One region of the Paenibacillus sp. FSL M7-0896 genome, then DNA from elsewhere that is predicted to be linked to it. Evidence: a T-box and tRNA genes for the amino acid it is inferred to sense, from the RefSeq annotation. Region 1 holds a T-box; the other holds one or more tRNA genes.
The links. A T-box is a leader RNA that pairs with one kind of tRNA and senses whether it is charged. The one in region 1 lies ahead of MKY12_RS10920 (tryptophan--tRNA ligase), so its partner is inferred to be a tRNA-Trp.
Positions count from the first base shown of each region.

Region 1 (3,547 bases):
AATTGACCGAGCCAGTAATGATGCTCATCTGTCTTCTTGACCCTAATGCTACCTGCTGCGACACCGGCATACCGGATGATGTAATAATCTACAGAAGCCTGATTAAGCCGTTCCGCCACTCTCTCCACCGTTTCATTGGCCGGGCTTGTCTCATAATCCTGATATTTCTCCAAGAGCGGCAGAAAGGCCTGAAGCTGCATAGCATGAATATCCGCCGCATCCTCCAACGTAGCTTTACTTAATGTAACCTCTGACTTTTCCATTGTATGTACCTCCTGGCTTTATACCCTATACACGTAGTCCCAATGTTCACCCTTAAGTACAGAGCCAGGACCCATGTGCCGTTTCTGCTGCAAAACAAAACCAACGCGCTCATACATCCGCTGCGCGGGGATCAGATCATTATTAGTGGTCACCCGAATCTGCCCGACTTTATTCCGCAGGATTCGGTCGACCGCTTCTTGAAGCTGCATGGTACTGTAGCCTTTGCCTTTGTGGGCAGTCGCAATACAGTTATGGCCGATTTCAGCGTATCTGGGCATCTGCCTCGGGTCCCAGGATACGAAGCCAATAGCCTTACCATGCAGCGTAGTCATGAACCCATATTGATCCGCAAGTTGCAGATTGTCAAAGAAAAAGTGGTCGAACTCCTGCCAATCCTCCAGACAGCTCTGCTCATACCTGCGGTCGAAGGAATAAGCATCCTTCAATAGTTCAAGCAATGTTCCCCGTTCAAACAGGCTGATTTTACTGAATTCAATGCTCATTTACTTCCCTTCTTTTCTTGTGTATAGTTACTTTCACTTCAACACTACAGGTTCCAGTAAACTCAAGTCATACAAATTTCCACCGCCCGCAGGGCTGTCATTGCGGATATGTTCTTCCAGACAGAGTCTGCTGCGGTCAGAGCGGTACTTTTGGCTATGCACCAACTGATCCATCAGCATCTTCCAGGAACCTCCAATGTCTTCACTGCTGTCCAGCTTGGCATATAGCCCGCCGGGCAGGATCATTTCCTCGAAAGGCTCGGGGACGCTGATTCCTTCAGGAATTGTCGCACACATTCCATAGCCATAGGGTTTACCTGCACTACTTGGCATAGGCTTCATATTCCCGCCGAATAACCGCGCCGTGCCCAGGAGATTTGCGGATTCCAACCAATCCATGATAGGACCCATCGCTTTGTCTTCCGGAGAAACGTCTACCACGATATGAAAGGCTACCCTCATAGTTGGCAGTGTAATCACTTTAAATGTGGACTGTCCGGTTACATTACTCATAAAGACATTCTCCATTTCGCTAAGCAGTTCCTCCTGAATGGAGGTTCTCTTATTGGAATTATTCAGGTAATCGAGTACCTGATGTAATTGCTGTCCCATCTGTTCTAGTTCTTCCCGGTGCACCTGTAGAGCAAGTATCCTGTTCTGTATAACCTGCTTAAGCACAGGCACAGAACTTTTATCCAAGACAGCCTGTATTTCTCTGATCGGGATATCCATTCTCCGCAGCAGCGCTGTGATCCTGATACACTTAAGCGCATGTTCATCGTAGATACGCCAGCCGGAAGATACCTCTCTCTTACTCTGAAACAATCCTTCTGCTTCCCAGTGCCGCAAGGTGCGGCTCGTCAGCCCGAGTTGCTCCGACAATTGCTGTATGCTAACAACCGTCCTGTTCATTTCTCCCTCCTTCCTGTGATCACATCCCTATCCTATCACTTGACGCAGCGGCAACTTCAAGGAGGAATTTGGATTACTGCCGTATGCTCCTCCAGCTTTGCTCGTATGGTCTGCATGGAATCACTCCTAAACCTACGCGAACTAAAGTTTGACATTCTCCAGAAAGTACTGTATAAATACACTAATTCAATATTATATAGCTTTGCAATGACGAAGAGAGTACGCATAACGAATACTTCAGAGAGCTGATGGTAGGTGCGAATCAGTGTAGGGAATATGCCGAAGTGGGCTTCTGAGCATCCAAACCGAACCTTCAGGAAGTAGGCTTTGGCGAAAGTCTCGTCGTTACAAGAGACGCGTATTCAAACCTATAGTGAGGTTTCGATACGTTCAAGCGGTCCGGATCACCGTTCGGACTAACTAAGGTGGCACCACGGGGTTTTCTCGTCCTTTTCAGGATGAGAAGACCCCTTTTTGATTTTATAGACGGAGGGATAATATGAGTAATGACATTGTATTAACAGGAATTAAACCTACGGGCAAAGTCCATCTGGGGAACTACATCGGAGCAATCAAGCCTGCACTGCAAATCGCCGGGGCCAGTGATTGCACTTCACTCTACTTCATTGCCGACTACCATGGGTTAAATTTTATACAGAATAGAGACGAGTTCAGAGATCTGTCTTATAGTATCGCAGCCACTTGGCTGGCACTCGGACTCAACCCGGACCGGGTGATTTTCTATAGACAATCTGATGTGCCGGAGATCTTCGAGCTGTGCTGGATTCTAGCCTGCCTGACGTCCAAAGGACTGATGAATCGTGCCCATGCCTACAAAGCGATTCAAGATCAAAATGAACAACTGGGCGTGGATGCGGATACTGGTGTTAATATGGGCCTGTTCACCTATCCAATTCTGATGGCTGCGGACATTCTGCTGTTTCAATCAGACAAGGTCCCTGTCGGTAAAGACCAGATTCAGCATGTAGAGATCGCCAGAGATATCGCCGAAAGCTTCAACCGGGTTTATGGAGATACGTTCAAGCTGCCTGACTATATTGTCGATGAGAGCACAGCGGTGATTCCTGGTCTTGACGGGAGGAAAATGAGCAAAAGCTATAACAATACGATTCCGCTGTTCGAAACGCCAGAGAACCTGAAGAAGCTGATCAGCAAAATCAAAACAGACTCTACACTTCCGCAGGATCCGAAAGACCCGGAAACCTCTAATATTTTTTTGTTGTATAAAGAATTTGCGACACCCGCTCAAGTGCAGGAGTTAAGAGACAAATATCTAAGCGGCATTAGCTGGGGGGAAGCCAAGCAGGAGCTGTTCCAGGTGGTTAATGCTGCTCTGGAGGAGCCACGGAAGAAATACTACGATCTCATAGCAGCGCCAGAGCAGATCGACACAATCTTGAGTGAAGGCGCCCGGAAGGCAAGAGCCCTGGCGGGACCATTGCTTAAGAAGGTTAAGTCGAGGATAGGACGTTATTCGTAGACCTGACTTAAGGCATAGGTGATCATTTGTTTGTCTTTGAATACACAAAGAAACCACTCTTGGAACAGGTCAGGTCTCTTCCCGCTCCAAGAGTGGTTTCTTCAGCAGCTACAGCTTCGCAAATAACCGCTCCCCGTTTGTCTGGATATATCTGTACATGCCGGCGCAGACCGCTGCCATTAGAATGCAGTATCCCAGCAGGATGAGATTTCCGCCCCCCCCAGGAAGAAGCATGAACAGTACGGCGGGAACAGCCAGCGTGAGAACGCCGATAACCATCGTTACCAGCACCGACGCACTCTGCTTGATCGCCGCAACTTCACTGGTCCAGTCCAGCTTGGGTAGCTTCAGGTTCACCATAACGCCC
Region 1 is NZ_CP150250.1:2,634,708-2,638,254, reverse strand. Features, by position in the region: gene MKY12_RS10935 (GNAT family N-acetyltransferase) at 1-263, opposite strand, end outside; gene MKY12_RS10930 (GNAT family N-acetyltransferase) at 282-767, opposite strand; gene MKY12_RS10925 (MerR family transcriptional regulator) at 801-1,679, opposite strand; T-box leader at 1,878-2,134, shown strand; gene MKY12_RS10920 (tryptophan--tRNA ligase) at 2,179-3,180, shown strand; gene MKY12_RS10915 (hypothetical protein) at 3,289-3,547, opposite strand, start outside.

Region 2 (3,547 bases), 3.6 Mb from region 1:
CTGCAGCTTGATATTGAATTTGGGTACGATCTGTACAGGATAGGTGGGAGCCGTGGAGGCAGGAGCGCAAGCTTCTGCGGAGGCGCCGTTGGGATACCACCCTGATCGTATCTAGGTTCTAACCTAGTGCCCTCATCGGGTACGGGGACCGTGTCAGGCGGGCAGTTTGACTGGGGCGGTCGCCTCCTAAAGAGTAACGGAGGCGTTCAAAGGTTCCCTCAGAATGGTTGGAAATCATTCGCAGAGTGCAAAGGCATAAGGGAGCTTGACTGCGAGACCTACAAGTCGAGCAGGGACGAAAGTCGGACTTAGTGATCCGGTGGTACCGCATGGAAGGGCCATCGCTCAACGGATAAAAGCTACCCTGGGGATAACAGGCTTATCTCCCCCAAGAGTCCACATCGACGGGGAGGTTTGGCACCTCGATGTCGGCTCATCGCATCCTGGGGCTGAAGTAGGTCCCAAGGGTTGGGCTGTTCGCCCATTAAAGCGGTACGCGAGCTGGGTTCAGAACGTCGTGAGACAGTTCGGTCCCTATCTGTCGTGGGCGCAGGAAATTTGAGAGGAGCTGTCCTTAGTACGAGAGGACCGGGATGGACGTACCGCTGGTGCATCAGTTGTTCCGCCAGGAGCATGGCTGAGTAGCTACGTACGGACGGGATAAGCGCTGAAAGCATCTAAGCGTGAAGCCCCCCTCAAGATGAGATTTCCCAGTATGTAAGACCCCTTGAAGACGACGAGGTAGATAGGTTGGAGGTGGAAGTGCAGCAATGCATGGAGCTGACCAATACTAATCGGTCGAGGGCTTATCCAAATTTCTAAGACGCAGATTCGTTTCGGATTCAGTTTTCAGGCGATCAAGCCTGATATGTATATTCCCTGATAGCTCAGTTGGTAGAGCACTCGACTGTTAATCGAGTTGTCACAGGTTCGAGTCCTGTTCGGGGAGCCATATGGAGAGGTGTCCGAGTTTGGCCGAAGGAGCACGATTGGAAATCGTGTAGGCGCCACAAGCGTCTCGAGGGTTCGAATCCCTCTCTCTCCGTAGCAATACTTCTTTGAATAGGGATGAGAACCCTAAGTGGTTCGTTGGAGCATAGGCTTCGTTAGCACTGCTTCGCAATCTCGTAACGAAGTGAAGAGTATCCCTCTCTCTCCGTAGCAATACTTTTTACACAGCATGGCTCGTTGGTCAAGGGGTTAAGACACCTCCCTTTCACGGAGGTAACATGGGTTCGAATCCCATACGAGTCACCATTTTTTTTGAACTGATACATGGAGGCTTAGCTCAGCTGGGAGAGCATCTGCCTTACAAGCAGAGGGTCGGGGGTTCGAACCCCTCAGCCTCCACCATCTATCTTAATCGAATAGATTTTGTTCAATGACGCGGGGTGGAGCAGCCCGGTAGCTCGTCGGGCTCATAACCCGAAGGCCGCAGGTTCAAATCCTGCCCCCGCAACCAATTTGGAACCGTGGTGTAGTTGGCCTAACATGCCTGCCTGTCACGCAGGAGATCGCGGGTTCGAATCCCGTCGGTTCCGCCATCTTTTCAAAATTACTTTTATGGCTCGGTAGCTCAGTCGGTAGAGCAAAGGACTGAAAATCCTTGTGTCGGGGGTTCGATTCCCTCCCGCGCCACCATACACAACTTAATATGCCGGTGTAGCTCAATTGGTAGAGCAACTGACTTGTAATCAGTAGGTTGGGGGTTCAAGTCCTCTCGCCGGCACCATACCGTGGAGGCTTAGCGAAGTGGCCAAACGCATCAGACTGTAAATCTGCTCACGTACGTGTTCGGTGGTTCGAATCCATCAGCCTCCACCATTTTTTAGGGGCATAGTTTAAAGGTAGAACAACGGTCTCCAAAACCGTTGGTGTGGGTTCAATTCCTGCTGCCCCTGCCAAGTAATTTCATATAAAAGAATCATATGGCGACCGTGGCGAAGGGGTTAACGCACCGGATTGTGGTTCCGGCATTCGTGGGTTCGAGACCCATCGGTCGCCCCATTTCTTTTATAAGAATTACATAGCAATACAACTTAAAAGCTTCACATGGCGACCGTGGCGAAGGGGTTAACGCACCGGATTGTGGTTCCGGCATTCGTGGGTTCGAGACCCATCGGTCGCCCCATTTTCTTTTAAAAAATATATTGGGGATTAGCCAAGCGGTAAGGCAACGGACTTTGACTCCGTCATTCATAGGTTCGATTCCTATATCCCCAGCCATTATATGCGGACGTGGCTCAGCGGTAGAGCATCGCCTTGCCAAGGCGAGGGTCGCGGGTTCGATTCCCGTCGTCCGCTCCATTTCATGTGGTGCCATAGCCAAGTGGTAAGGCAAAGCTCTGCAAAAGCTTTATCCCCAGTTCAAATCTGGGTGGCACCTCCATTATTTTTTTGGAAATTATATATGTATACGCCGGCGTGGCGGAATGGCAGACGCGCTCGACTCAAAATCGAGTGGGAAACCGTGGAGGTTCGAGTCCTCTCGCCGGTATTATTTTTAGTAAGAACAGCCCATTAGATTTTTCATCTAATGGGCTGTTCTTATTTTTCTGGATCATTTCCCCTACCGCAAAAGTTCCTCCAGTCGCCAACTCCGCCGGCCGGTCATGGATAACGAGCGCCACCGGGAGTTCCTTGGCTTCGATCCTAGCAAGACAACACTGCGTGATTTTAGTTTATCCCGAATTACTACACGGTGATGTCTCCGCACCAGCGAATGATTCCTTCTTTTATGGTTTGAATTGGATTTGGATCGGATAGAGAAATCGCCCAGGCAATATGTCCATCCGGCCGAATAAGCGCCGTGTGGACGTCGTTCCAATCCGCGTCAGCCTCAGCTAAAGAGGCATGTACAACTTGAAGGTTGCTATACGTTTCCCATTGACCGCTATTCTGTTCATTAGAATGGAAATGCAACAGAAGAAAAGTACCTTTGTGCAGGAGTGGATAGGAGTTAATTAATTGCCCGTCTTTCAGCTTTAAGCTTAGATCTTTGAAACGTTTCCCGTTTAAAGGATGGGAACGCGCTTCAGCGTCGGGTGCATAATGTACGTCCAGGGCGGAAATTTGTGCAGCGATTTGATAATTAGCCTCCGGTATTTGAATCAGATTAGCCAGCATGCTTCGCAGTTCCGTGATGAGAGGCGTCACGTCCAGAAGCAGGGTTTGGACCTCGGTATTCCGGAGCAAGGCCGTATTCCATGGAAAACGTTCGGCATGATAACTGTCTAATAGCCAGTCTGGAGCCCAGCCTTTGATTGCTCCTGCAAGCTTCCAGCCTAGGTTCATCGCTTCTTGTAAGCCGACGTTCATTCCCTGTCCACCAGCGGGAAAATGAATGTGCGCCGAATCTCCCGCCAAGAACAATCGACCATTCCGATAGCGTCCCGCTTGCCGTGTAGCATTTCCAAATCGGGACATCCAATTCACATCGTTCAATCCCAGGTCGCTTCCGGTCGTACGGATGAGCGATGAACGAAATTCTTCCAATGTAACGCTCTCATCCTTGGAGACGTTACGTCTCTCCATATCGATCATCAAG
Region 2 is NZ_CP150250.1:6,210,896-6,214,442, reverse strand. Features, by position in the region: rRNA gene MKY12_RS26820 (23S ribosomal RNA) at 1-814, shown strand, start outside; tRNA gene MKY12_RS26815 (tRNA-Asn) at 877-952, shown strand; tRNA gene MKY12_RS26810 (tRNA-Ser) at 956-1,045, shown strand; tRNA gene MKY12_RS26805 (tRNA-Glu) at 1,183-1,257, shown strand; tRNA gene MKY12_RS26800 (tRNA-Val) at 1,278-1,353, shown strand; tRNA gene MKY12_RS26795 (tRNA-Met) at 1,386-1,462, shown strand; tRNA gene MKY12_RS26790 (tRNA-Asp) at 1,467-1,544, shown strand; tRNA gene MKY12_RS26785 (tRNA-Phe) at 1,566-1,641, shown strand; tRNA gene MKY12_RS26780 (tRNA-Thr) at 1,657-1,732, shown strand; tRNA gene MKY12_RS26775 (tRNA-Tyr) at 1,739-1,824, shown strand; tRNA gene MKY12_RS26770 (tRNA-Trp) at 1,831-1,904, shown strand; tRNA gene MKY12_RS26765 (tRNA-His) at 1,932-2,007, shown strand; tRNA gene MKY12_RS26760 (tRNA-His) at 2,056-2,131, shown strand; tRNA gene MKY12_RS26755 (tRNA-Gln) at 2,152-2,226, shown strand; tRNA gene MKY12_RS26750 (tRNA-Gly) at 2,233-2,307, shown strand; tRNA gene MKY12_RS26745 (tRNA-Cys) at 2,316-2,389, shown strand; tRNA gene MKY12_RS26740 (tRNA-Leu) at 2,419-2,497, shown strand; gene MKY12_RS26735 (monooxygenase) at 2,695-3,547, opposite strand, start outside.
Region 2: it has a tRNA-Trp gene. The T-box ahead of MKY12_RS10920 (tryptophan--tRNA ligase) is inferred to sense a tRNA for this amino acid. The anticodon was not compared.